DNA from 2 places in the Paraburkholderia suaedae genome. Region 1 is predicted to be linked to the other one. Evidence: riboswitches for the same ligand, from Rfam matches in the RefSeq annotation. Region 1 holds a riboswitch; the other holds the start of a gene.
What was found. Region 1 has a riboswitch for thiamine pyrophosphate ahead of thiC (phosphomethylpyrimidine synthase ThiC). Riboswitches for the same ligand answer to the same signal wherever they lie in the genome.
Positions count from the first base shown of each region.

Region 2: another riboswitch for thiamine pyrophosphate. It lies ahead of ABQJ48_RS23975 (FAD-dependent oxidoreductase); the one in region 1 lies ahead of thiC (phosphomethylpyrimidine synthase ThiC).

Region 1 is NZ_JBFOAH010000001.1:37,851-52,046, reverse strand. It holds gene ABQJ48_RS00195 (cytochrome b/b6 domain-containing protein) at 1-549, opposite strand, end outside; gene ABQJ48_RS00190 (DUF1223 domain-containing protein) at 598-1,476, opposite strand; gene ABQJ48_RS00185 (GreA/GreB family elongation factor) at 2,125-2,535, shown strand; TPP riboswitch at 2,801-2,919, shown strand; gene thiC (phosphomethylpyrimidine synthase ThiC) at 3,054-4,985, shown strand; gene ABQJ48_RS00175 (glycine zipper 2TM domain-containing protein) at 5,270-5,482, shown strand; gene ABQJ48_RS00170 (hypothetical protein) at 5,803-6,264, shown strand; gene ABQJ48_RS00165 (L-lactate permease) at 6,568-8,166, shown strand; gene ABQJ48_RS00160 (DMT family transporter) at 8,643-9,569, shown strand; gene bamC (outer membrane protein assembly factor BamC) at 9,893-11,140, opposite strand; gene ABQJ48_RS00150 (DUF2844 domain-containing protein) at 11,606-12,070, shown strand; gene ABQJ48_RS00145 (DUF3443 domain-containing protein) at 12,115-13,389, shown strand; gene ABQJ48_RS00140 (glycosyl transferase family 1) at 13,558-14,196, shown strand, end outside.
Region 2 is NZ_JBFOAH010000019.1:92,118-106,313, forward strand. It holds gene thiE (thiamine phosphate synthase) at 1-622, opposite strand, end outside; gene ABQJ48_RS23965 (thiazole synthase) at 619-1,434, opposite strand; gene thiS (sulfur carrier protein ThiS) at 1,476-1,673, opposite strand; gene ABQJ48_RS23975 (FAD-dependent oxidoreductase) at 1,694-2,854, opposite strand; TPP riboswitch at 3,079-3,202, opposite strand; gene ABQJ48_RS23980 (ABC transporter ATP-binding protein/permease) at 3,640-5,391, shown strand; partial or broken gene ABQJ48_RS23985 (FAD-dependent oxidoreductase) at 5,480-5,734, shown strand; gene ABQJ48_RS23990 (glutamate synthase subunit beta) at 5,911-7,380, opposite strand; gene ABQJ48_RS23995 (glutamate synthase-related protein) at 7,508-12,211, opposite strand; gene ABQJ48_RS24000 (transposase) at 12,504-13,211, opposite strand; gene ABQJ48_RS24005 (OmpW/AlkL family protein) at 13,399-14,124, shown strand.

The DNA.
Region 1 (14,196 bases):
CGCGGCAAAGTGGACGACGCGCGCGTTGTCGTAGCCGCCCATCAGTTCGCGTAGCAGCGGAAATTGCACCGACTTCCAGATCGCGAGGCCGGAGAGCACCAGCACGATCAGATCGAAGATCGCGAACAGGTAGGCCAATCGCTGCACCGCGTTGTATTCGCGCAGATCGGCGTGCGAGAGCTTGCCGGTCAACGCGGCAATGAAATCGCGCAGCACGGCGCGCGGCGAGAGCGGCAGGAACTTGCGCACGAAGCGACCGCTCGCCAGATTGAGCGCGAGGTACAGCAGGCCGTTGAAAACCAGCAGCCACATCGCGGCGAAGTGCCATTGCAGCGCGCCGCCGAGCCAGCCGCCGAGCGTGAGGGACGGCGCAAAATGGAATGCGGGAAAGATCGGCGAGGCGTCGTAGATGCGCCAGCCCGACAGCATCATGACGATGGCGGCGAGCGCGTTGAGCCAATGCGTGATACGCAACCATAGTGGATGAATGAGGCGCGGCTTCGCCGCGGCCGGCGGCGCGCTGTCGTGAAGGGCGTGAGGGGTTGACATGTTGCGATCTCCTGAGGTGAGCGCAGCGGATAGGCGCGACGTTTGCACTCACTCGCATGCGGCCAGTTCGGCCACTTGCAGCACGTCGCCGGTCGCGTCGTTTTCAACGAAGGCCACCACGCCGAAGCGGGAGGCCGGTGGGTAGGCCGTGGTGTCGGATTTGGTGTCGGCCTTGGTGTTGGGATCAGCATCCGCTGCAGCTTCGTCGACGCGCAAAACGCGGCGAATCCGCGCACTGCCGCCAACGAGCGGCACCGGCCCGAGCCACTGTCGCACGACCCGCTCGTGGTGCAGCGTCACACCGCCGTTTTCGCCCCCGCCGACATGCGACGTGAGCGAGTTCTCATACACCGCGAGATAGCCGTTCAACGAGCGCGCATCCTGCCCGGGGGTGCTCGCGAATTGCGCATCGACGTCGAACGCCCCCTTCGCCTGCGGCGTCAGTTGCAGCACGACATTTGCCTGCGCCCGTTCGGCGACGAGCTTGCCTACGCGACTCTGAAAACTCTCCGGCCGGGACCAGTCGCGCAGCTCGCGGCCGGCGACGAAAATTTCCGGCGTGTACACGGTGTGGCCGCCGGCGAGACCGGTCAGCGTCTGCTGGCGTTCCGTGAAGCGATGCTCCGAAAAACGGTCGGTCCAGCCCAGGCTGTTCCAGTAGTCCACGTGCAGCGCCAACGGCACGATGCCTTGCGCCGCGCCGCTGTCTTTCCACTGACTGAGCCAGTGATCGGCAGGCGGACAGCTACTGCAGCCTTCGCTGCTATAAAGCTCCACCAGCGCCACGCGATGAGCGGGGCTGCGCGCACTGCAAACGGCGCCGGCCGCGCTCGCGAGTCCGCTGGCCAAGCAGGCGCCCAATGCAATCACGACCGTGAAGGCGCGGACGGAACGCCGAAGATTTCGGTGGGCAAGCGCGGTTCGCATGACGTGCTCCGATGAGGATCTGCACGTTGGTCGAGCCACTCGGCGCCTTATGACAGCCCAATGCGGATTTTTTTTCCGACGCTCGACCGACGCGCGGCGAACACTTTCCTGACTCACGGCGACGCTCACGCGCGCATCGTGCCGCCATACTTCGTCGATGGCGACAGCCCTGCGCCATCGAGGCGGACCAGGTAATGCGCATCCGCAGCAGCGCCCAGGCCGCCGGCCGAGACCGGCGAACCGCACCGTGCGGAACGTCACGGGACGTCGCAACGTGGAACCGGTCCATCGCCAACCAAAAGGCTCTGGCGAGCGCGTGCTAACATCATTCTTGCGTTCGCCAGACAGCAAGCCTGCGGGCAACGCCCTATACCTCACACCTATTCTCCCGACCCTGGCGGCTACCTCGATGCGCATTCCGACTTCCCGTGCTCCCACCCGTTTGCGCCCTCGCCGCGCAGCCGGTTGCGCGCGCGTGGACTGCGCGGCGCACGTGGCCGGCAGGCGGTCACGAACGCTCCCGCTTCACGCCGCCCGGCGCCCGATCTAACGCTGCCTGCTCCCAAGCCCTGGCCGCGTCGTCGGGCTCCGGGCCGATCTCATCCGCACGCAAATTCCTTCCATGCAGATCGATTTGGAGTACCCGTGGTGAAAAAGACCAAAACCTGTTACCTGACCGAGCTCGACGTCGCACGTCTGGAAAAGCATGCAGCCGCGCCCGGCGCCGACGCGAAGCTCCAGGACATGCTCGACGACGTCCTCGAGCGCGCGGTGATCGTCGATTCGCGCGAGATCCCCGCGAGCGTCGTGACGATGAATTCCCAAGCCACGCTGATCGACGAAGCGAGCGGCGAGCAGATGACCTGGACCGTGGTCTATCCGCCCAATGCCGACTTCTCACACGGCCGGCTGAACGTGTTCTCGCCCGCGGGTCTCGCATTGCTCGGCGCGAAGCGCGGCGAGCGCATCCGCTTTACACCGCCGAGCGGCACGCAGAAAGTATTGAAGGTAGACAAAATCCTGTATCAGCCGGAAGCCGCCGACGACTTCTCGCTATGACCGACGCGATGCGACCCGCTCGGGCGAGGCAAAACCGGCGCGCGGGGCCGTGCAACCGGTGGACAGCTGCGTGCGTGCAACACCTCGTGCAACCGCTCCTGCCAGCGCGCGTGCAACCGCGCGCGCAGCCCATCGCAATCGCGCGCCCGAAAACGCCGTTGCCACACCTGTTACGACTAGCATAGGCCATTCAAACCCGCCCGATGTCTCGTTCGACTGATCCCGACGGGTTGCCAAGCAGCGGGCCGGCGGTGTATCGTGTGCGCTGCTAACGCGGGGGTCCTGCGTCGCATGGGGGTTCGAGGTCCGTGCCACGTGGGTGAGAAATACCCTTTGAACCTGATCTGGATAATGCCAGCGCAGGGAAGCGTACGGATTTCGCGCTCCAGCCCCATTGCCTCACCTCTCGCGATCTCCGACTACTTCCTTCTCGTCTCCTGCTTAGCGGCCCCGCATTGCTTTGCATGGGACCGGAGTCACGCGCTAAAGCGCGAACTCCGGCCGACACAGGAGATACGATGAACGCCAATCCGAAATTCATTTCCGCCGACGCCCACGTCGATGAAGCCGCCGTCGCGCCGCTGCCGAATTCGCGCAAGGTCTGGGTTACCGGCTCGCGCCCCGACATCCGCGTGCCGATGCGAGAGATCTCGCAGGCCGACACGCCGGATAGCTTCGGCGGCGAAAAGAACCCGCCGGTCTATGTCTACGATACGTCGGGCCCCTACTCCGATCCCGACGCGAAAATCGACATCCGCGCCGGTCTGCCGGCGTTGCGCCAGGCGTGGATCGAAGAGCGCGGCGACACCGAGGCGCTGACGGGCCTGTCGAGCGACTTCAGCCGCGAGCGCGCCGCCGACCCGGCGACCGCCGAGCTGCGCTTCCAGGGCCTGCACCGCACGCCGCGCCGCGCGATCGCTGGCAAGAACGTGTCGCAGATGCACTACGCACGGCAAGGCATCATCACGCCGGAAATGGAGTACATCGCGATTCGCGAGAACCAGCGCCGCGCTGAATACCTGGAGACGCTCAGGACGAGCGGCCCGAACGGCGCAAAGCTCGCCGCGATGATGGGCCGCCAGCATCCGGGCCAGGCATTCGGCGCGAGCGCGTTCGGTCCGAACGGGCTCACCGAAATCACGCCGGAATTCGTGCGCGAGGAAGTGGCGCGCGGCCGCGCGATCATTCCGAACAATATCAATCACCCGGAAAGCGAACCGATGATCATCGGCCGCAACTTCCTCGTGAAGGTGAATGCGAACATCGGCAACTCGGCGGTGACGTCGTCGATCGGCGAGGAAGTCGACAAGATGACCTGGGCGATCCGCTGGGGCGGCGACACGGTGATGGACCTGTCGACGGGCAAGCACATCCACGAAACGCGCGAATGGATCATCCGCAACAGCCCGGTGCCGATCGGCACGGTGCCGATCTATCAGGCGCTCGAAAAGGTCAACGGCAAAGCCGAGGACCTGACGTGGGAAATCTTCCGCGACACGCTGATCGAGCAGGCCGAACAGGGCGTCGACTACTTCACGATCCACGCGGGCGTGCGTCTGCAATACGTGCCGCTCACGGCCAGCCGCATGACCGGCATTGTGTCGCGCGGTGGCTCGATCATGGCCAAGTGGTGTCTCGCGCATCACAAGGAAAGCTTCCTGTACGAGCATTTCGAAGACATCTGCGAAATCATGAAGGCGTACGACGTGGCGTTTTCGCTCGGCGACGGCCTGCGCCCCGGCTCCATCTACGACGCCAACGACGAAGCGCAGCTCGGCGAGCTCAAGACGCTCGGCGAACTCACGCAGATCGCGTGGAAGCACGACGTGCAGACCATGATCGAAGGCCCCGGCCACGTGCCGATGCAGTTGATCAAGGAGAACATGGATCTGCAGCTGGAATGGTGCGACGAGGCGCCGTTCTACACGCTCGGACCGCTCACCACCGACATCGCACCGGGCTACGACCACATCACCTCGGGCATCGGCGCGGCGATGATCGGCTGGTTCGGCACGGCGATGCTCTGCTATGTGACGCCCAAAGAGCACTTGGGCTTGCCGAACAAGGACGACGTCAAGACCGGCATCATCACGTACAAGCTCGCCGCCCACGCCGCCGATCTGGCCAAGGGCCATCCGGGTGCGCAGGTGCGCGACAATGCGCTGTCCAAGGCGCGCTTCGAATTCCGCTGGGAAGATCAGTTCAATCTCGGCCTCGACCCGGACAAGGCGCGCGAATTCCACGACGAAACCCTGCCGAAGGATTCGGCGAAGGTCGCGCATTTCTGCTCGATGTGCGGCCCGCACTTCTGCTCGATGAAAATCACCCAGGACGTGCGCGAATTCGCTGCGCAACAAGGGGTCACCGACGACGAAGCGCTAAAGAAAGGCATGGAAGTGAAGTCGATCGAGTTCATGAAGAAGGGGGCGGAGATTTATCAGCGGCAGTAAGGCGCGGTTCGCGCAGGGCTATCACTTTTACGCCATCCGATCCGCCACAAACTCGCATCGCCGCCCGCAAGCCCGCCACTGGCGGGCTTTTTCGTTTGCACTAGCAGGCACGTTCGATGCTAAGCGTTGGGAAACGATTGATTACGAATCCCCGGGTCCGCTGACAAGCTCACACATCTGGTTACAGCACACACGGCTAGGATCAAGGCATGGACAGCGTCCTGTCTCGGGGTTTTGTCGCATGGCGATGATCACTTCCAATTACACCAGCCGGAGTCACCATCATGAAAACGATCCGTCAAATCGGTACGCTAGCAACCATCGTTGCTCTTGTCGCGGGTCTGTCGGCATGTGACGGCATGAGCCCGCGCACACGCGATACCGCGATCGGGGCAGGCCTGGGCGGCGCCGCGGGCGCGGCGATCGGCGGCAATGCGCTGTCGACGGTCGGCGGTGCGGCGGCTGGCGGCATCATCGGTAATCAGCTGGGCAAGTAGCACGTGAGCGCAGTGTCGCGCGGGAACCACGCGAGCGAGCGGCGCGGACCGGCGCAAGTCCCGCTCGCGCGGCGCGCGTGCGGGTCAGCCGACGGTTCCACCCGCGCCCCGGCGATGCCGCGGGATGCATGAACACCGCCGCGACGGCGCTTGTCGCGAGTCGAAAAAGTCCTCCTCGAGTCGGTCAACAAGCGGTCCGAAGACGCGTCGAACCAGGCGTGAAATACGCCGTTACCGTTTTGCAAGCGGGTTCCCGGTGCGGTGGCGTAAGCTGAAAGATACGTCGCGGCGAGCGGCGTCGTTGCAACCAGGAGCGCGTCATGAAGCCCCGCGTCATCAACCCTTCTCGCGCGACGAGCCAGTCTGCGCCGCACGGTTTTGCACGGCTGTCCAAAACCGGTGTTGCGCTCGGCGGCGCCCTGTGCGCGCTGACGCTCTGCGGCTGCTATTACCCGTACGGTTATTATCCGTCCGGCTACTATTATTCCCCCTACTACGCCACGGTCCCCGCGACGGCTGTTCAGCAGAACGGGGCCGAGGCGAACGATCCATCCGCGGCGCAACAGCAGCAGGCTGACGCGCAAGGGCAAGGGCAACAGCAAAGCCCATCGTACGCGGTAGCAGCGCCGCCGCCCGTTTATGTGGCGCCGCCGTATCCCGTCTACTATCCGCCACCGGTCTACCCGGCCTATTACGGTTATCCCGCCTTCTACGGACCGTCGATCGCGATCGGCATCAGCGGCCATTGGGGCGGCGGCTGGGGACATCACCACGGGCATTGAAGCTCCGCCGCCTTGCCACTTCACCGCTCTGCGTCACGGCGCGGCGCGCGCCCACCCAATGCGCCGCCGCACGCGCATCGCGTCGCTTCGGGCTGCCGGCATCCATACCGCCTCGGCCCGCTCCCGTAGTTTCCCTGCTTGACGCGCCCGCCGGGGCCTCTATGCTTGGAAAGCTTGATCAGCGCCCGTTTAAATAAGCGTCGCCGGTCCCCCACGTTCCGTCGACGCTCATCCGTCCTGCCCCTGAGACGCGCCCGTCATCCACCGCGTGCGTCGATGCAAACAAAAAGCCAAGGAGACGCGATGTTTCATCAACTACTGACCCCGGTCGGCAATTCACTTTTCCCTTCCTTTCTGGTCGCCGCGCTGCCCATCATCGTCGTGCTGGTTCTGCTCGGCTGGGCGCGGCGACCGGCGTGGCAGGCGTCGCTTGCGGGTCTGGTCGTCGGGCTGCTGGTGGCGATCCTAGTGTGGCAGTTTCCCGCCGGGCTCGCGTTCAACTCGGTATTCGCGGGCGCCGTATTTGCGTGCTGGCCAGTGATGTGGATCGTGTTCACCGCGATTCTGCTTTACAACATCGCGCAACGTTCCGGCCGCTTCGCGGCCTTCCGCATGTGGATGATCGACAATCTGCCCAACGACCGGCGCATCGTGCTGGTGGTGGTCGGCTTTTCGTTCGGCGCGCTGCTCGAAGGGATTTCTGGCTTCGGCACACCGGTCGCGATCACCAGCTCGCTGCTGATCATGCTCGGCTTTCCGACGCTGGAGGCGCTCACCTTCACGCTGATCTTCAACACGGCACCGGTCGCATTCGGCGCGCTCGGCGTGCCGATCACCGTGCTCGGCGCGGTCACCCATCTGCCGTCGGACGTGCTCGCCAAAATGGTCGGCCGCCAGTTGCCGTTCTTCGCGTTCTTTCTGCCTTTTTACGTGATCGGCGTGTATGCGGGCTTTCGCAACATGCTGCGGGTGTGGCCGGTGCTGCTGGTGTCGGGCGCGAGCTTCGCGCTGACCCAATTCGTCGCGTCGAACTACGTGAACTACAGTCTGACCGACGTGCTGTCGTCGCTGGTGTCGCTGCTGGTCACGATCGCGTTCCTTCGCGTGTGGAAGCCGGCCGCCGATCCGGCGTTCGCGGTCAACGTCGACCGCGTCGGCGAGGTGCGTGGCAAGATTGGCGGCGGCCAGGGCTGGTACCCGTGGCTGATCGTGTCGGTGGTGGTGATCATCTGGACCATCGCGAAGGTCTTCACGATCGGCGACGTGAAGGTCCCGTGGCCCGGGCTCGACAAGGCCGTGTTCATCACGCTGTACAACACGCCCTACGGTGCAGTGTGGGACTTTCAGCCGCTCGCCACCGGCACGGCGATCCTGGTGGCGGCGCTCATCACCGCGTTGGTGGTCCGGCTGAGTGCGCGCGAATTCGGCAAGGCGATCGCCGATACCTGGGTGCAGACGCGCATCGCGATCCTGACGGTGGCGACCATCGTCGGCCTCGCTTATCTGATGAACTACTCTGGGCTTACCTATACGCTGGGCCTGGGCGTGGCCTCGGTCGGACCGTTGTTTCCGCTGGTGTCGGCGTTCCTCGGCTGGACGGCGGTGTTCCTGTCCGGCAGCGATACGTCGGGCAACGCACTGTTCGGCAACCTGCAGGTGGTGGCGGCCAACCAGCTCAATCTCAATCCGGTGCTGATGGCGGCGACCAACTCGTCGGGCGGCGTGATGGGCAAGATGATCTCGCCGCAAAACATTTCGACGGGCGTTGCGACCACCGAACTCAAAGGCAAGGAAGGCGTCGTGTTCGCGAAAACCTTCAAGCACTCGATTCTGTTGACGGTGCTGCTCGGGTTGCTGGTCTGGGCGCAGCAAAACTTCCTGCAGTGGATGATTCCGCATTGAGACGATAAAGGCCTGGGCTTGGCGGGCTGCGGGTTGCAGACTTTCCAGCTTGCGCGCTGCAATGCGGGCAGACTCGCCCGGTACAGTGCGGAGCTGGCTCCGGTTGAATCTGCGTGCACGATCACGGGCGGTTCGGCGAGCGAGGTTTGCCGAACCGCCCGTGTCGTTTGTGCGACGTCCGGGCGAGGTGCGTAGCAGCCGGAACCGCCCCGGCGCGCTGAACGATTCATGCTTTAAAGCCGTGCTCGGCCTCTGACGGCATCCCTTCGCGTCACCCAGTCCCGAACGCGGCAATTTTTCTCACATCAGCGTGAGAATTGCTCGTTTTGCTTGTGGCCCGCCAACGCTTACGATCACAAGCACCGGACGCCACGTTCCCGGATCTTGCCGTTTCATCCCAATCTGAAACGTTTCCAGCGACCGCGCTGCTACGATTGCGCAGGCGTCCCGACTCAACCGCGCGCGGCGCCCTTTCGATGAAACCTCAAAACCTGTTGCAACTGCTAGTTCTCGCCGCGCTCTGGGGCGCATCGTTTCTGTTCATTCGCGTCGGCGTGACCGACTTCGGCGTCGCCCCGCTCATGGCGCTGCGGGTCGGCATCGGCGCGATCTTTCTGCTGGCCGTGCTGATCACCCGGCGGCCGCTGCGGCAATCGGCGGCGCTGCTGCGCACGGGCGCTTGGCCGTTGCTGGTGGTCGGCATTCTCAATTCGGCGGCCCCCTTCTGCCTGTTCGCGTACGCCGAACTGACGTTGTCCGCCGGCGTCACTTCGGTGATCAACGCGAGCACGCCGCTGTGGGGTGCGCTGGTCGGCTTCATGTGGCTGCGCGACCGTCTGAGCGCACTGCGCACGCTCGGTCTGGTCATCGGCTTTCTCGGCGTGCTGATGCTGGTGTGGGACCAGATCGCCGCGCCCAACGGCTCGGCTGCGACGCCGCTCACCACCGCGCTCGCAGCGGGCGCCGCGCTCGGCGCGACGCTGCTGTACGGCATCGCCGCCAATTACACCAAGCGTCACCTGACCGGCGTCGATGCGCTGACCGTCGCCGCCGGCACCATGACCGGCGCGACCATCGTGCTGCTGCCGCTCGCCGTGATCTATTGGCCGGCCGCGCCTGTCTCGCTGCACGCATGGGGCGCGGTGGTGGCGCTCGGCGTCGCATGCACCGGGGTGGCGTATATGCTGTTCTTTCACCTGATTGCCGTAGCCGGTCCGGCACGGGCTATCACGGTGACGTTCGTGATTCCCATTTTCGGCATTCTGTGGGGCGCACTGTTTCTCAACGAAGGCGTGTCGCCAGGCATGCTCGAAGGCTGCGGGGTGATCCTGGTCGGCACCGCGCTCGCGACCGGCGCGATCAAGCGGCTGCCCTGGATCGGCACGCGGCGGGCCGACACTTGAAACGGTTTGGCGCGAAGCCGTCCAGCGCGGGCTGGATGCGCTTCGCTTATAGCAGTCCCGTTCCTGCGCCGCGTGGGTCGTTTCCGGCTTGCCCGGGAAGAGTGGACGGCATTTGGGCTCGCTTCGGCCGACCCACATTCGGTTCCGCTCGCCAAAAGCCCGGACTGCGCTAAAGTGCACGCCAAACGGTCGGCCCATGCTACAGAGCTACACGCCGCGCGCCGTGCGCAGCGCAAACCTAGCAAGCCACAGCCCAAAAAAAACCGCCCGGGATCTTCCACGGGCGGTTCTTCCAACAACCACACGACCTGCTAACGCGTCGCTCAGTGCAACTGTTCGACCATCAGACTCATGATCTGCCTCGCCTGCGGGCTGTCGTCGATCGCGCCCTTGTCGTCGACCACGGCCACCCGCGTCTGATCCGGCGTCAAGGCGCGCACGTTCACGCGATACTGCCTGGCGACCTTTTCCTTCTTGCCATGAAATACCTGGCTCCAGAATCCCTGTTGAGCCGACGACATATCCTTCGGATCGACGTAGCGCACGAAGTACAGGCCGCGGCTCAGGTCGCGGTCGTCGACCGTGAAGTTGCTGCGATCGAGCGCGAGGCCCACCCGGAGCCAGGCCCGGTCATACGGCTCGCCGAGCGTGAGTTCGGTCGACGAGAACGGCGCCCCCCCGTTCGCTGAGTCCGCGTCCGGCGTCGGCTGCTGGGCCGACAGCGACACGTTCTGCGCGGCCGTGGCCACAGCCGCCGACTTCGCATTTGCATTTGCATTCGCACTCGCCTCGTTCGGCGCCGTTTGCGCGCCGGCCGGCGACAGTTCGGCCGTTTGGATGCCGCCCGACTTGCTGCGCGAATCCGCGAGCGCGAGCGCCGCCATCAGCCGTTTCAGATATTCCTGCTCGAGGCCCGGGTCGTTCGCCTTCGGCTCCCACTTGCTCGAATCGTTGTTCGTGCCGGTGAGCGCTTCGCGCATGCCCTTCTGGCTGATGAACACGTAAGTGCCGCCGTTCGGCGCCGGTTCGAGACGCGTGCGGTACTTGTTGCGCTCGGCCGTGACATAGCTGGTGCCCATCGCCTTGGACAGCGTATTGCGGATCAAGCCGTCGTTGATTTGCGGGTGCGATTCGTTCCAGTCGGTTTCCATCACGCCTTTGTCGCGCTGGTCGACCACCAGCAGGAAGCCCTGCTCCTGCCAGAAGCGGCGGATCGGCGCCCATGCCGCCTGGGGCGCCTTGTCGTCGATCACGAGCCAGCTTTCGGTGCCGTCGCGCTGGATGTGCATGCCGTTGACGGGCGGCACCACCGCCACCGAACTGTTATTCGACGGGGCCTGCGCCTGCACCTTCTGCAGCGTGGACAACGACGTTTCGCCGCCTTGCGGGGGCAACGAACGCTGATCGGCCGTCTCGTCGATCATGTTCGGCGGCACGGCGAGCGACACCTGCTTCGAGCGGGAATCGCTCCTGTAGTCGATTTTGGTCGGCGACGACGTGCCGCAGCCGGCGACCAGCCCGCCCGCCATCAGCATCACTGCAAACCGCTTGGTAAGACGAAGATCAGTCATGTTCGGGGAATCCTTCCGCAACGCCACGGCAAGTTTTCCGTGGATCAACCCAATATTTTACCGGTCCCGGCGAGCCATGTGCAAAAAGTGGGGTTTGCCCGCGCATCGCATGGCGTACGCACGCGCGCAACGCGCGGCGTGACGGCGCGGCGAGCGCCGGTTTGATCCCGCGTTTTCGTGCGTTCTCACGAGTCAAACAGGAGGTCAGTGTCGCCAGGACGCGCTACCCTCGCGCGGCATATTTAACACTCGACAACCTTTCCGAAAAGGCATGCGGACGATGCCTACATTTGCGTCAGACGATTGTTTTCAAACTAGTTTTTGAGATGTGCCCGGCCACAATTTTGAGATTGCCGCCATGCGGCGAGGCCGCCTGCTGTAATTGCCCGCAAGGCCTGGTGTTACCGTAATTCGGACATCTCAATAAAGTAAAGCGGAACACGCTGGAACAGGAGGCCGACCATCATGCACACGTCCCGTTTTCGCCGTCCCCTCGCCGTCCTGGCAGTCGCGACCGGCGCCCTCTGCGCGAGCGCGGCCGGGCATGCCGAACTGGGCGGCGCCATGCCCGATTCCGCTGACACGCTCGCGAGCGCGCCACACGTACTGCTCAACGGCGCGCTGCGCTTGCGCACGCTAACCGATGCCGGCAACACCGCTATCCACGAATACGCGACGAGCACGGGCCGGATCATCGGCTATGCGTGGCAAGGCCCGACCATGCCGGACCTCGACGCGCTGCTCGGCAAGTACGCCGGCTCCTATCGCGCCGGCGCCGCGGCGTCGGGGCACGACGGCAATCTGCACGCCTCGCGGATCGCGCGGCCGGACGTGATCGTCGAATCCGGCGGCCCGATGCGCGGCTACGTCGGACGCGCGTGGCTACCCGCCGCGCTGCCGCCCGGCGTCACCGCGGACGACCTGCAATAGCGCGGGGCCCCTCAGCTCCCGCCCAAAACGATCGAGACCTTGACATGACACCCTCCTCCCGACTTCACTGCCTGCTCATCGTGTGCGCGGTCCTGGCCGGTTGCGGCGGCGGTGGCGGCGGCACCCCGGCCAGTTCCTCACAGACCAGCCTGCCCAGCAGCGCCGGCGCCGCCAGCGCACCCGCGGGGGGCACGTCGTCGAGCGCGTCGGTCTCGAGCGCGTCCGCCGACGTGCCGCCGTCCAATACGCCGAACGTCCAGCCGATCTCGGTCACCGTCGCGCCCGGGCTCACGCGCAACTTGTTGACGACCAGCGTCACCGTCTGCCAGGCCGGCACCAGCAACTGCGCGACGATCGACAATATTCAGGTCGACACGGGCTCGAACGGCCTGCGCATCCTGGCCTCCGCATTACCGGCCAGTATCGCGCTGCCGGCAGTGCCGTCGGGCAGCGGCGTCACCGGCGAATGCGCCGCGTTCGGCAGCGGCTACGCGTGGGGCGCCGTGCGTACCGCCGACGTGCGCATGGCCGGCCAGCTGGCCGCGTCCATCCCGATCCAGCTGATCGCCGACGCGACCCTGCCCGCCGTTCCCGCCGACTGCGCAAGCGCCGGCCCGGCCATGCAGACAGTCGCGGGCGTGCACGCCAACGGCATTCTCGGCGTCGGCCTGTTCACGTCCGACTGCGGCGGCGGTTGCGCCAGCGCCGCACTGCCGCGCTGGTACTACAGGTGCAGCGCCGCGGGCAACTGCGTGGCGAGCACGCAGCCGCTCGCGCAGCAGGTGACCAATCCGGTCAGCCGCTTCGCGCTCGACAACAACGGTGTGGTGATCGACCTTCCCGCCATCGCCGACACGGGCGCGCCCAGCGTATCGGGCTCGCTGATCTTCGGCATCGGCACGCAGGGAAACAACGCGCTCGGCGGCGCGAGCGTCGTCAAGGCGAACGCGATGAACGGCTACGTGGTCACGACCCAAAACGGCCAGACCTATGCGCAAAGTTATCTCGACAGCGGCTCGAATGGGATCTTTTTCCCCGACGCGCAGCTGCAGCGGTGCGGCTACTGGTACTGCCCGAGTTCGCCGCAAACGGCCAACGCCGTCATCGCCGGCACGAACGGCTCGTCGAGCACGGTGTCGTTCGAGATCGGCAATTCCGTGCAGCTGTTCGGAACCTCCAATAACGCGTTCGACAATCTTGCCGGCGTTGCCGCACGCGGCTTCGGCTGGGGCTTGCCGTTCTTCTTCGGACGACGCGTGTACACGGCGATCGCCTCGCGCGACACATCGGCAGGCCCGGGGCCTTACTACGCGTTCTAAGGGCGCGGACGCGGCGCCATCGCGGCCGGGTCCGACGGGATAGCCGAACACGCGGAAATTTCGCAAATTCATTGGCCAGCGGAATTTGATATTGGGGGGCGGCCATAATTCAAGTTTCCCGTCAGCTTCCGTCCGGATAGTTAGCGGTCCATATTGAAAAAGCGCCCGATGCACGACCCCACATTTTCGCTCGACCATTTCGAGCAACTTGTTTATACACGGCAGCACGTCAAAGCGTCAGTCCAACTGATCGCCGCACTCGCGCTGCTGCAACACAAGCGCGGCAAGCTCGACGAGAGCTTCCTCGCCTCGGGCATGCTCGGCCTGAGCGCGGCCGAGCAGCATCAGCGCTTCTGCACGCGCCTCGCGAGCGCGGCCTCGACCTTGTTCGCCGATCCGCAGTTCGAGTTGCCGCCCGCCTGTTTCAGACTGCTGCTCACGCTGCATGAGTGGATCGGCCTCGTATTCGCCAGCACGGCGTTCGGCAACGCAGACCATGTGGCGCGCCACCTGAATCCGCGCGGTCCGCAGAACAGTGAATTTCTCGCCGGTGACCGTTTTATCGAGAAACTGTGCGTGCTGTATTCGACGGAGTCCGAACTGGAACTGGACATGGCTGCGCTGTGGGCGTGCGACAAAACGCTCGCCGCGGGCCTTGCGTTGGTCCTGCTCGCACCGGTTTTCAAAGGGTCGGCGAACGCGCATCTGAAGCGCGAGGCGCTGATCGAATGGCTGCCCGGCAAACTGCGGCAGATCGACGACCTCGACGAGTTGCCGACCGCGTTGCTGCACAACGCGTACATGTTT
Region 2 (14,196 bases), on a different contig from region 1:
GCTTCAGTTCGTCGGCAGGTTCGGCCGACTTACGGCGCAGTTGCACTGTCTTCACCCCAAAGCCCACGACCCGTTCGACCCACTGCGCGCTCGGCAGCACCGGATAGAGACCGAGCCGCTCAGGACAGCGTGCGAACGCCTGCGCCGGCGCGGTGGGCAAGCCAGCGACACGCGGAAAGCGCGCGAGATCGGCCGGGAACGGGTCGTCGGCGCGGGTTTCGTCGCCGTCGCGCCATGCCAGCGCCAGCACCAGCGCATCGTGCGGATCGAAGCCGCAGTCGAGGAAAGCGGCCAGCGCGGCGATCCAGTCTTCCGCCAAGTGGCCTTCGAGACGGTATTTCTCGCCGCCCAGATGCAACGTGACCTTGTTCTCGGCCGCCTCGATCACGCCGGCGCCCTGCACCAGCCAGCGCGCGACCTGCTCGCCGTGCTGCTGCGCGTCGGCGACCAGGATCAGGTCGCCGCCGTTGGGCTGGTCCGGCGCGCTCAGGCAGATGCGCCACGGCGCGTGCGTCGGCGGCCAGTCGCCGAGGCGCGCGCGGATACGCTCGGCGGCTTCGGTGAGCTCGTCAGCGGGCGGCCAGAACAGGTCGCGATCCTTCAACGTCAAAGTCTGTGTCATGCGACGCTCCCATCCTGATGCCAGAACGGCATGCCGACTACCGGCGTGCTCGCGTGCGCGCTTTCGCGCTCGGCCATCGGCCCGGCCAGATAGGCCGCGCGGCCCGCTTCGACACCCAGCGCGAACGCGCGCGCCATTGCGTCCGGACGCGTCGCCTGCGACACCGCGGTGTTCAGCAACACGCCGTCAAAGCCCCACTCCATCACCTGCGCCGCGTGCGAGGGCACGCCAAGCCCGGCGTCGACGATGAGCGGCACGTCGGGCAGCCGCTCGCGCAGCACGCGCAGCCCATACGGATTGATGACGCCCTTGCCCGTACCGATCGGCGCGCCCCACGGCATCAACGCTTCGCAGCCCGCGTCCAGCAGCCGGCGACCGATGACCAGATCTTCGGTGCAATACGGCAGCACCTTGAAGCCGTCCTTGACGAGCCGCGCGGCTGCTTCGATCAGGCCGATAGGGTCGGGCTGCAGCGTGTAGTCGTCGCCGATCAGTTCGAGCTTGATCCAGTCTGTCTCGAAGATTTCGCGCGCCATGTGCGCGGTGGTCACGGCCTCGCCAACGCTCAGGCAACCCGCCGTGTTCGGCAGCAGCGGCACGCCGTGGCGCTTGAGCAAATCGAAGAAGCCGGCTTCCGCGCCGCCCTGGTTCATCTGCCGGCGCAGTGCGACGGTCACCATGCCGGGCCGCGCCGCGTCGATCGAATCGGACAGCGACTGCAGCGATGGATAGCGCGAGGTGCCAAGCAGCAAGCGGCTTGCGAAAGTGTGGCCGTACAGCGTGAGCACGTCGGCGGTTCGGGGGGAAGTCATCTGCATCATCCTGGTCTCCGGCAATACGGGGCGGGCGGCGCTCAGCCGCCGGCCACGGGTTGCACGACATCGAGCCGGTCGCCCGGCCGCAGCGCGCGCGCCGCATGCTGGGTGCGCGCGACGAAATCGCCGTTGAGCGCCACCGCGAACGGTGGCCGCGCGCCGTAAGCGGCGAGCGCATCGGCGACGGTCGCGCCTTCGGGCAACGACAACGGCTTCTGGTTGATATGAATGTCCATGGTGTTCAAACACGGTTCAGTCAATGGCGAACAGCGGCCCGGCGCGCGAAGCTCGCGCCGGTTGCCGTGCAGTCCAGTTGGAAAAGTTCGCTCCAGCGCGCATCGCGGCGCCAGTCGGCAAACGCGTCGGCGTCGCCGATGCGGCCGTCGAGCAGCGCCGACGCGAAGCGCACGGCTTCGTCAGCGACCTCGGGCACGATCATGTAGCCGTGCCGGTATAGACCGTTCACGCGCAGCGTCCGTGCGCCATCCCAGAGGAGCGCGGGACGGTGGTCGGGAAAGGTGGGGCGGCACTGCGAATTCAGTTCGAGAATGCGCGCCTCGCCGAAGCCCGGATGCACGGAAAACGCAGCGCTCAACAGTTCGAGCGCCGAGCGCACGCTGACCGGCGACATGTCCTCGCCTTCGACTTCGGTGGCACCGATCACGTAAACGTCGTTCTGCTTCGGCGCGATATAGAGCGGATAGCGCGGATGGAGCAGCCGCACCGGGCGCGTCAGGTTGATGCCGGGCGCATGCACGCGCGCGACTTCGCCGCGAATTCCCCGCAGCGTGGGCAGCACGGGCTTCGCGCCCAAGCCCCGGCAGTCGATGATGACGCGCGCGGGCGGCAGCGCGTGGTCGTCGACGGGTGTATTCCAATGGGTTTCGGCACCGCGCTGCGCAAGACCCGCGGCGAGCGCGGACAGCACCTGGCGGTTATCCAGTTGGCCTTCGCGCGGCAGAAGCCATCCCTGACTGAAGCGGCCCGCCAGCGCGGGCTCGGCGGCGCCGAGTTGCGCGCCTGCCAGCGTCACGAAACCGCCATCGAGGAGTTCGGCCGGCGCGTTAGAGCGCACGCGGCGCTCGAACAGCGGCGCCTCGGTGCGGTCGGCGTGATGCCAGACGACCAGCGTGCCATTGCGTTGGAAGAACACCGGCTCCGGCAATTCGGCCAGCACTTGCGGCCAGCTTTCGAGCGAACTCGCGCCGAGCCTTGTGATCAACAATTCGGCGCTGGCGGCTTCGGCCAGCGGCGCCAGCATCGCCGCGGCGACCCACGCGGCGGCCTGCGACCCCGCCGCGTCGCCGCGCTCGTAAAGCGCCACGCGATGTCCTTGCGTGGCGAGCCGCCAGGCGACGAGGCGGCCGCAGAGGCCGCCGCCGAGAACCGCGAAGTCGGGGTGTGCCGGGTGGTTCATCGCGCGCACTCCCAGTCCGACCGGCGACGGCAAGCAATGTTGCCGCGCGATGCGCGAACGGCGCCGCGGCGCGAGGTGGAACACATGTCTGAAGAATAGGCGGTCATCGAATCCTTTCCGTACGGCCAAAAGCGCACGTACCCAGGACGAAACCGGCGGGTGAAGCCGGCCGGACGATGCGCGCGTACCGATGTACGGACGCCGCCCGGCGGGGAATGGAAGACTGACTGCTTCCGGAAACTTCCCGCGCCGGTATTACCCGGATCGGGTGCAAAGGGTGTCTCTCAGCCTCGCCGCCGCGGCGTGAACATCACGCCGCCTGTGGGCGAAGCACCCCTGTTTCGTCGCAGACCATTAGACCATAAAAGCCGCGGCGGCCGCAAACCAGGCGCTCGTCGACTCGGCCTGAGCTTGCTCCGACACCTCGTTTGTGCGCGCTGATGTGAGCGGCCTCGGCCGCTCTGGCACAATGCCAGGATCGGATGCCGTAACAGAGTGCGATTGGACGGCTAGCGTGTTCACACCCACTCAGCGGCAGCATCGACGGCACGCGTTTAAGCGAAAATTAATGTCCGCTTAAGGGGGTGCCGCCAGAATCAGGCGCTCGCCCGGACGCGCGTTTGGCGAAATGCGACGTCCGGTAAGTACCGCATCCCGTCGCACGACGGCCGAATATGGGGGAGCTTTGGGCGGGACAGTCCGACGCGGACCGGCCCGCCCGGGGCACGCCAGATGGGCCAACGCTTCAGACCATCACTTCGGGCCAGCACTTCATCAGGACGCTCATGACACCAAACACCTCTGCCAGCCCCGCGCTGCCGGTCGACGACAAAGTCTCCGCCTGGAGCCTGATCAAACCTTATTGGGTCTCCGAAGAGCGCAAAGTAGCGTGGGGTCTGCTCATCGCGATCATCGTGATGAACCTGCTCGTCGTGTGGATCAACGTGCGCCTGAACCGCTGGAGCGCCGACTTCTACAACGCGCTGCAAACCAAGAACGTGCGCGATTTCCCGCACCTGCTGATGGTGTTCTCGGGACTCGCGTTCGGCTTCATCATCCTCGCGGTGTACGGGCGTTATCTGCGCCAGATGCTCGGCTTCCGCTGGCGCCAGTGGCTGACCACGCGCTACCTGAACGAGTGGCTGCACGACAGCGCCTTCTACCGGATCGAACGCGACCGGCTGACCGACAACCCCGATCAGCGGATCAGCGACGACCTGCAATCGTTCGCCACTACGACGCTGTCGCTGACACTGGATCTGCTTTCCACGGTCGTCACGCTGGTGTCGTTCATCACGATCCTGTGGTCGCTGGCCGGCGCGCTGACCCTCTCGCTCGGCGGCATGCCGCTGCAGATTCCCGGATACATGGTGTGGGCCGCGGCACTGTACGCCGTGGTCGGTTCGCTTGTCATCCAGAAGGTCGGCCATCCGCTCGTGCCGATCAACTACCAGGCGCAGAAGGTCGAGGCGGATTTCCGTTTCGGCCTGATCCGTCTTCGGGAGAACGCCGAGCAGATCGCCTTCTACAACGGCATGGAAACCGAGAAGACGAACGCCCACTCGCTGTTCAGCCGCATCCGCGACAACTGGTGGCAGGTGATGAAGTACACCAAGCGGCTCACCTTCGTGCTGAGCTTCTATGGGCAGATCGCGATCATCTTTCCGCTGGTCGTCGCCGCGCCCCGCTACTTCGCCGGCGCGTTCACGTTCGGTGTGCTGATGCAGATCTCGAGTGCGTTCGGCACGGTCAGCGATTCGTTTTCCTGGTTCATCAACAGTTATGCGAGCCTCGTCGAATGGCGCGCAACCGTGAACCGGTTGCGCGAATTCCGCCGCGTCGTGCATGCGCCGCGTCTGAAGGAATCGGTCTCGCCTGCCACCGAGCACGGCGGCATCAATCTGCATTTGGTCGACTCCAATCAGCTGTCCACCGGCGGCCTCACACTCGCGCTGCCGAACGGCGATCGGCTATCCCGTATCCGCGATATCGCGATTCAGCCGGGCTCGCGCTGGCTGGTGCGTGGTCCGTCGGGCTCGGGCAAGAGCACGCTGATGCGTGCGCTCGCCGGGTTGTGGCCGTTCGGTGACGGCTCGATCGACGCGCCGGTCAACGCACGCATGATGTTCATCCCGCAGGTCAGCTACATGCCGATCGGCACGCTCAAAGCCGCGCTCGCCTATCCGTCGGCAGCCGACACCTACAGCGACGAGGAGTGCCGCGAAGCGCTCGTCGTCTGCCACCTGTCGGATTACGCCGACCGCTTGCAGGAATCGGGGCACTGGACGCGCATGCTGTCGCCAGGTGAACAGCAGCGGCTGGCCGCTGCCCGTGTACTGTTGCACAAGCCCGACTATCTGTTCCTCGACGAAGCCACCAGCGCGCTGGATGCGGAAAACGAAGCGCGTCTGTATCGTCTGTTCATGGAGCGGCTGCCGCGGGCGGCCATTGTCAGCGTCGCACATCGCGAATCGCTGGCGGCGTTCCACGACGAGACGCTCGAGGTCGAACGCTCTGGCGAAGCGGTCGCGGCCTGAGCGTCAGCATGACGAATATCCGCCACTCGACAGCGCCCGCCCGGCGCCTGTCGTGCTGATTATCAGCGCGGGGGCCAATCGCAGGTTGGCGCATTTCCAGGTCGGCAGCCATCCGATGACACCTGATGGCGCACCGCTGCCTGGTCCCTCGGGCGTCGCCAATGTGTGGCTCAACGTCGGGCACGGCTCGACGGGTTGGGCGATGTCGGTGGGCTCGGGGCGAGTGGTCTCGGATTTGATCGCGCAGCGGGAGCCGGAGATGGATCTCGACGGGCTGACGTTGACGCGGTATCGGACTAACAGCGCTCCTGTCATTCGCAATCCGCACTGCGGCGGACGTTAAAAAGCCGGGTCCGCCCTCTCGGGTGGCCCGGCTTTGTTTTTCACCGCCTTCACATGGCGCTCACGCACCGACTTGCGGCACATTGTCGTCTCCACTTCTTCCCGCAAGCAGCGACCGGTTTCCCTGCGTCACGCCAACCCATAGCGAAATCAACGAGGCAACCGGCCCAAGACGTTTTAGCGCGGCAGTTCCGAATGACCCATCAGGAACGCATCGACCGAGCGTGCGCACTGACGGCCTTCGCGGATCGCCCACACGACCAGCGACTGGCCGCGACGCATGTCGCCCGCGGTAAACACCTTGTCCACCGACGTGTAATACGCCTTGTCACCTTCGGTCGACGCGCGCACATTGCCGCGCGCATCCTTGTCGACGCCGAACGCTTCGAGCACCGGCGATACCGGCTGCGTGAAGCCCATCGCGAGCAGGACCAAATCGGCCTTCATTTCGAATTCCGAGTTCGGCACTTCCTGCATCTTGCCGTCCTTCCATTCGACACGCGCCGCGATCAGCTTCTCGACCTTGCCGTTCTTCCCTTCGAGGCGCTTGGTCGCAACCGACCAGTCGCGCTCGCAGCCTTCGTCATGCGACGACGACGTGCGCAGCTTGATCGGCCAGTACGGCCACACGAGCGGCTTGTTTTCTTCTTCCGGCGGTTGAGGCAGCAGCTCGAATTGCGTGACGCTCTTCGCGCCATGACGATTTGACGTGCCCACGCAGTCCGAACCCGTATCGCCGCCGCCGATCACGACCACGTGCTTGCCCTTCGCGAGCAACTGGTTCGGGACTTTGTCGCCGGCATTGACCTTGTTCTGCTGGGGCAGGAATTCCATCGCGTAGTAGATGCCTTCCAGTTCCCGGCCCGGCACCGGCAAATCGCGCGGCGTTTCCGAACCACCCGCGATCACCACCGCGTCGAACTGTTCCTTCAGCTCGGCCGGCGTGATGGTTTCCTTCGCCGTGTTGCCGATGTACTGCGGCAGGGAGCCTTCGCGGCCGATGAACACGTTGGCGCGGAACGTCACACCTTCGGCTTCCATCTGACGCATGCGACGGTCGATCAGCCACTTCTCGAGCTTGAAGTCGGGAATGCCGTAACGCAGCAGGCCGCCGATGCGGTCGTTCTTCTCGAACACAGTAACATCGTGCCCCGCGCGCGCGAGTTGCTGAGCGGCGGCCAAACCAGCGGGGCCGGAACCGACCACGGCGACCTTCTTGCCAGTCTTGTGCTTGGGCGGCAGCGGCGCCACCCAGCCTTCGGCCCAGGCTTTATCGATGATCGCATGCTCGATCGACTTGATACCGACCGGGTCGTCGTTGATGCCGAGTGTGCACGCCGCTTCGCACGGCGCCGGGCAGATGCGGCCCGTGAACTCCGGGAAGTTGTTGGTGGAATGCAGCACCTCGATTGCGTTCTTCCAATCCTGATGGAACACCAGGTCGTTGAAGTCCGGAATGATGTTGTTCACCGGGCAGCCGTTGTTGCAGAACGGAATGCCGCAGTCCATGCAACGGGCGCCTTGAATCTTGGCTTCGTCGTCGGTCAGTGCCGCGACGAATTCCTTGTAGTGCTTCACACGCGTGAGCGGAGCTTCGTACGCCTCGTGGAGGCGCTCGAACTCGAGAAAACCGGTTGCCTTGCCCATGTGGTTCTCTTCTCTATCTGTATCAGGTGGGGTGATCTACGCCCGCCGCGCGTCGAATCTTCGAGACGCGGCGGGCACGGCTAAATGTGGACGTGCGCGGGTGACGCAGCGCACCGGCTGCGTCCTGTCAAGCGGCGAGCACTTCCTTGCTCGCCTTCTTCGCAGCCAGCTCGCCGAGCGCGCGCTTGTATTCGGTCGGGAACACCTTCACGAATTGACGGCGCGACGCATCCCAGTTCTCGAGCAGCGCTTTGGCACGCGGAGAACCGGTGAACTGAAAGTGGCGCTCGATGAGTCCCTTGAGCAGCGCTTCGTCCGTCGTCGCGCAATGCCACAGGCCCTTGTCGACCGTGCGTTCCTGTTCGGCCTGTTGCAGAACAGGGTCGAGCGCGACCATCGACTTGTTGCACTTGCTCGCGAACATTCCATCCGGATCGAACACATAGGCGATGCCGCCCGACATGCCGGCCGCGAAGTTACGGCCCGTTTCGCCAAGCACGATCACCGTGCCGCCCGTCATGTATTCGCACCCGTGGTCGCCTGTGCCCTCGACAACCGCCGTCGCGCCAGAGTTACGCACGCAGAACCGCTCGCCCGCAACACCCCGGAAGAACGATTCGCCTTCGATCGCGCCGTACATCACCGTGTTGCCGCAGATAATGTTCTCTTCCGACTTGCCGCGGAAATCGTTGGTTGGCCGAATGATGATGCGACCGCCCGACAGGCCTTTGCCGACATAGTCGTTGCCGTCGCCGACCAGGTCCAGCGTGACGCCCTTCGCGAGAAACGCGCCGAAGCTTTGACCCGCGGTGCCTTTCAACTGGATATGGATCGAGTCGTCGGCGAGGCCGTCGTGTCCGTACTTCTTGGCGATCACGCCCGACAGCATCGCGCCGACCGTGCGATTCACGTTGCGCACCGGCTGGATGAACGAGACGTGCTCGCCCTTCTCGATCGCGGCCTTCGCCTTTTCGATCAGCGTGTGGTCGAGTGCCTTGTCGAGGCCGTGGTCCTGAACGTCGACGTGCTTGCGCGCCACCTCGGCCGGCACTGGCGGCAGATAGAACACGCGCGAGAAGTCGAGACCCTTCGCTTTCCAGTGCTCGATGCCCTTCTTCGTATCCAGCAGTTCAGCGCGGCCGATCAGGTCGTCGAACTTGCGGATACCGAGTTGCGCCATGATCTCGCGCGCTTCTTCCGCAACGAAGAAGAAGAAGTTCACGACATGTTCCGGCTGACCCTGGAACTTCGCACGCAGCACAGGATCTTGCGTGGCGACGCCGACCGGGCAGGTGTTCAGATGGCACTTGCGCATCATGATGCAGCCTTCGACGACGAGCGGCGCCGTCGCGAAGCCGAACTCGTCCGCGCCGAGCAGCGCGCCGATCACGACATCGCGTCCGGTCTTCATCTGTCCGTCGGCCTGCACGCGAATGCGGCCGCGCAACCGGTTCAGCACCAAGGTCTGCTGCGTTTCGGCCAGACCCAGTTCCCACGGCGTACCGGCGTGCTTGACCGACGACAGCGGCGAAGCGCCCGTGCCGCCGTCATGGCCGGCGATGACCACGTGATCGGCCTTCGCCTTCGCGACGCCTGCGGCAACGGTGCCGACGCCCGATTCGGACACCAGCTTCACCGAAACGCTGGACACCGGGTTGACGTTCTTCAGATCGTGAATCAGCTGCGCCAGGTCTTCGATCGAGTAGATGTCATGGTGCGGCGGCGGCGAAATCAGGCCGACGCCCGGCACCGAATAACGCAGCTTGCCGATGTAATCAGACACCTTGTGACCCGGCAACTGACCGCCTTCGCCGGGCTTCGCGCCCTGGGCCATCTTGATCTGGATCTGATCGGACGATGCCAGGTATTCCGCCGTCACGCCGAAACGGCCCGAGGCCACCTGCTTGATCCGCGAGCGCAGCGAATCGCCTTCCTTCAACGGAATGTCGACGACCACTTCGTCGCCAATCACGGACCTCATCGTGTCGCCGGTGCGGATCGGAATGCCGCGCAGCTCGTTGCGATAGCGGTTGGGGTCCTCGCCGCCTTCGCCGGTGTTCGACTTGCCGCCGATCCGGTTCATGGCGACGGCCAGCGTGGCGTGCGCTTCGGTACTGATCGAGCCCATCGACATCGCGCCCGTCGCAAAACGCTTGACGATTTCCTTCGCCGGTTCGACTTCGTCGAGCGGGATGGCCTTGGTCGGGTCGAGCCTGAATTCGAACAGGCCGCGGAACGTCATGTGGCGCTTGGTCTGATCGTTGATCAGATGCGCGTATTCCTTGTACGTCTGGTATGAGTTGCTGCGCGCCGAATGTTGAAGCTTGGCGATCGCATCGGGCGTCCACATGTGTTCTTCGCCGCGCACGCGGTACGCGTACTCGCCGCCCGCGTCGAGCATGTTGGCGAGAATCGGGTTGTCGCCGAACGCATCGCGGTGCAGACGGATCGCTTCTTCGGCGACGTCGAACAGACCAATCCCGCCGACCTTCGACGAGGTGCCCTTGAAGTACTTCTGCACGAGGTCTTCAGCCAGCCCAACCGCTTCGAAGATTTGCGCGCCGGTGTACGACATGTAGGTCGAAATGCCCATCTTCGACATGACCTTCTGCAGGCCCTTGCCGACTGCCTTGGTGAAGTTGTAGACCGCCTTCTCCGCCGACAGGTCGCCCTTCATGCCGGCTGCGAGCTGGCCGAGCGTTTCCATCGCGAGGTACGGGTGCACGGCTTCCGCACCGTAGCCCGCGAGCAGCGCGAAGTGGTGAGTTTCGCGCGCCGAACCCGTTTCGACGACCAGACCCGTGCTCGTGCGCAGCCCTTGTTGCACGAGGTGCGTATGGATCGCGGCGGTAGCCAGCAGCGCAGGAATCGCGACGTTGTCGCGGTCGGTCTTGCGGTCCGACACGATCAGCATGTTGTAGCCGGACTTGACCGCGTCGACGGCTTCCGCGCACAGCGACGCGAGACGCGCTTCGATGCCTTCCTTGCCCCATGCCACCGGATAGCAGATGTTCAGTTCATACGAGCTGAACTTGCCGCCCGTGTACTGATCGATCGCGCGGATCTTTGCGATGTCCTTGAAATCGAGCACTGGCTGCGACACTTCGAGACGCATCGGCGGGTTGATGTTGTTCGTGTCCAGCAGGTTCGGCTTGGGACCGATGAACGACACCAGCGACATCACCAGGTTTTCGCGGATCGGGTCGATCGGCGGGTTCGTTACCTGCGCGAACAGCTGCTTGAAATAGTGATAGAGCGTCTTGTTCTTGTTGGACATGACCGCGAGCGGCGAGTCGTTGCCCATCGAGCCGACCGCTTCCTCGCCGGCCTGCGCCATCGGCGCCATCAGGAACTTGAGGTCTTCCTGGGTGTAGCCGAACGCCTGCTGGCGATCCAGCAAAGCAGCGGCTTCACGGCGTTCCGTCGCGACGTCCTCTGCCTTGGCCTCGATCTCGTCGAGCTTGATCCGGACCGCGTCGATCCAGCTCTTGTACGGCTTGGCGTTGGCGAGGTTGTCCTTGAGTTCCTTGTCGTCGATGATGCGGCCGTGTTCCATGTCGATCAGGAACATCTTGCCCGGCTGCAGACGCCACTTCTTGACGATCTTCGACTCGGGAATAGTCAGCGTGCCCGCTTCCGACGCCATGATGACCAGGTCGTCCTCGGTGACGAGATAGCGCGCCGGACGCAGACCATTACGGTCGAGCGTCGCGCCGATCTGGCGGCCGTCCGTGAACGCGATTGCCGCGGGGCCGTCCCACGGCTCCATCATCGCGGCGTGGTATTCGTAGAACGCGCGGCGGTTGTCGTCCATCAGCGTGTGCTGCTCCCAAGCTTCCGGGATCATCATCATCATTGCGTGGACGAGCGGGTAGCCGGCCATCACCAGCAGTTCGAGACAGTTGTCGAACGACGCGGTGTCGGATTGCCCTGGATAGATGAGCGGCCACAGTTTCGGCAAGTCGTCGCCGAGCACGTGGCTGGCGATCGCGCCGGTACGGGCGTTCAGCCAGTTGACGTTGCCCTTCACCGTGTTGATTTCGCCGTTGTGGGCGATCATCCGGTACGGGTGAGCGAGTTCCCACGCCGGGAACGTGTTGGTGGAGAAGCGCTGGTGCACCAGCGCCAGCGCCGAGACGGTGCGTTCGTCCTGCAGGTCGCGGTAGTACACGCCCACCTGCCCGGCCAGGAGCAGGCCCTTGTAGACGACAGTGCGCGCCGACATGGACGGCACGAAGTATTCCTTGCCGTGTTTGAGCTTGAGCGCCTGGATGCGGTGGCTCGCGGTCTTGCGGATCACGTACAGCTTGCGCTCGAGCGCGTCGGTCACCATGATGTCCTTGCCGCGGCCGATGAAGATCTGACGGATCAGCGGCTCGCTCGCTTTCACGGTGGGCGAAATCGGCATCGTGTGGTCGACGGGCACGTCGCGCCAGCCCAGCACCACCTGGCCCTCGGCCTTGACCGTGCGCTCGAGTTCCTGCTCGCAGGCAAGGCGCGATGCATGCTCCTTGGGCAGGAACACCATGCCGACGCCGTACTCGCCGTTCGGCGGCAATGTCACGCCCTGCCTGGCCATTTCATCGCGATAAAAGCCGTCCGGGACCTGGATCAGGATCCCCGCGCCGTCGCCCATTAGCGGATCGGCGCCCACAGCGCCCCGGTGGTCGAGATTCTCGAGAATCTTCAAGCCTTGCTGAATGATGTCGTGGCTTTTCTGGCCCTTGATGTGAGCGACAAAGCCGACGCCGCAGGCGTCGTGTTCGTTTTGCGGGTCGTACAGACCTTGGGCGGCGGGAACCGGGTGAATCGGTTGCTGGGGGTCGTTCATGGGGACACCGTCTGTGTGGGGGCCGGACAGGCCGTTAAACCATTTTTCTATTGCCGCGGTGTGCGCTGCAACCGCGACGGCGTTTCCGAGCGGCGCGCTGCGCATATCAAAAACGCCGGAATTCGGAATATACGCGACGAATCAATTGAATAGCAAATAAAACGTGGTGATACGTCCCCCATTATCAGATTGGTGCATTGCGGTCTGCATTAATTAGTGCCATATCGAAACGGAGCAAAAGAAAACGGCATTCGAGATGCCGTTGGCGCCCAGCCTTTTGATGCGAAACGCTTTATGAAGTGTGCGGCGTCTCGCGCACCTTGCGCGGCCGACCGCGCGGCAGCGGCGAAACGCGCCGGTTGGCGGCCCGCGCCGCCCATTCCCGGTATGTTTCGCTGCCCAGAACCCAGCCTTTGAGCGTGGCCTGCTGGAGCTGACTCGCTTCGCGCTCGTCGAGCGGTTGTTCGCACAACTCGCGATACGCCCGCTGCCGCTCGAACGGCGTATTGCCTAGCGACCAGTACAACGGATGGTCCGTGATCAGGCTGTCGAGCGTGAGGCCGATGTGGTGCCGGTAGCTCGACCAGCGATAGTCCTCGGGCGCACTGACGAGCTGCGCGCGCACCGGGCACATCTCGACCACACGGCTCGCCAGCAGGAAGTAGCGTTCGCCCTCGATTACCGTGGCCCGGTAACGGCCCTCCCACAGCGTGCCGCGGCGCGCATAGCGTCGATTGAAGTGGGCGACGTAGCGACGCCCGACGGCCTGCATTGCTTTGGGCAGACTCGATTCTTCGGTGGGCGTGACGAGCAGTTGCACGGCGCCCGGCATCAGTGCATAAGCGTGGATCGATAAGTGATGGTCGCGTGAAGCCGCTTTCAGACAGTCGATGAAGAGTTCGTAGTCCTGGTCGTCGACGAATGCGGGTTGCTGGTCGAGCCCGCGCAGGATGACGTGCTGCGGCTGGTCAGGGACATAAAGACGTGCAAGCCGTGCCATGCTGGAGTATCCGATAGTCGCGTTGGTACATACCCGAAGGTCCGAAGAACCGCGTGCGCCGGAGCTTCGGCGCACAGCGGCAAAGCCAGAAACCGCGCGGCGCTTAGGGAGAAAGCTCTAGCCGCCGCGTATGGTTTGTTGCAATCGTTCTCGTCATAATGGGCGGGCCTTTTTTGGAGGAGCACATATGAAATTAAAACAGGCCGTAACGGGGATGGCGGTGCTTGCCTGCATGACAACGGCAGCACACGCACAATCGGCCGGTAGCATTTACGTCACGACGGGCTGGTTCCATCTGGCGCCTCAATCGAGCAGCGACCCATTGAGCGTCACGAGCATTGGCGGCAGCCCGACTAACATTACCGAAGCCAACACAGGTGCATCACTCGGTTCAGCCGACACCATCGGCCTTGCCGCTGGCTACTTCATTACAGATCACATCGCAACAGAATTCGTGATGGGCTACCCGCCCACTTTCGACCTCAACGGCACGGGTAGCCTGGAACAGTTCGGCAAGCTCGGCCAGGCGAAGCAGTGGAGCCCGACTCTGCTGTTCAAGTACTACTTCAATGCGCCGACCGCTGCGTTCCGTCCATATCTCGGCCTTGGTGTGAGCCGCATCTGGTTCACCGACGAACACATCTCGAACAGTGCATTCGAAGCTAACGTCCTGCATGGTCCGACCAGCGTCACAACGGATAGTTCGTGGGAGCCGGTGTTTAACGCCGGCTTCACGTACGCGTTCAACCAGCACTGGTTTGCGGGCCTGTCGGTCTCCTACCTGCCGCTCAACACGACCGCCAAACTGACCACCGCGGCCGCCACACCGGTCGGCACGCTCACCGTGCAGTCGCAAACCAAGATCAAGCTGAACCCGATCGTCACCTACGTCAACATAGGTTACCGTTTCTAACGCTCCGGGAAATGGGGGCTGTAGAGCTAGGTTAGTCGAATTTTGGTGGCTTGGACAACGCCGTCGTCTATG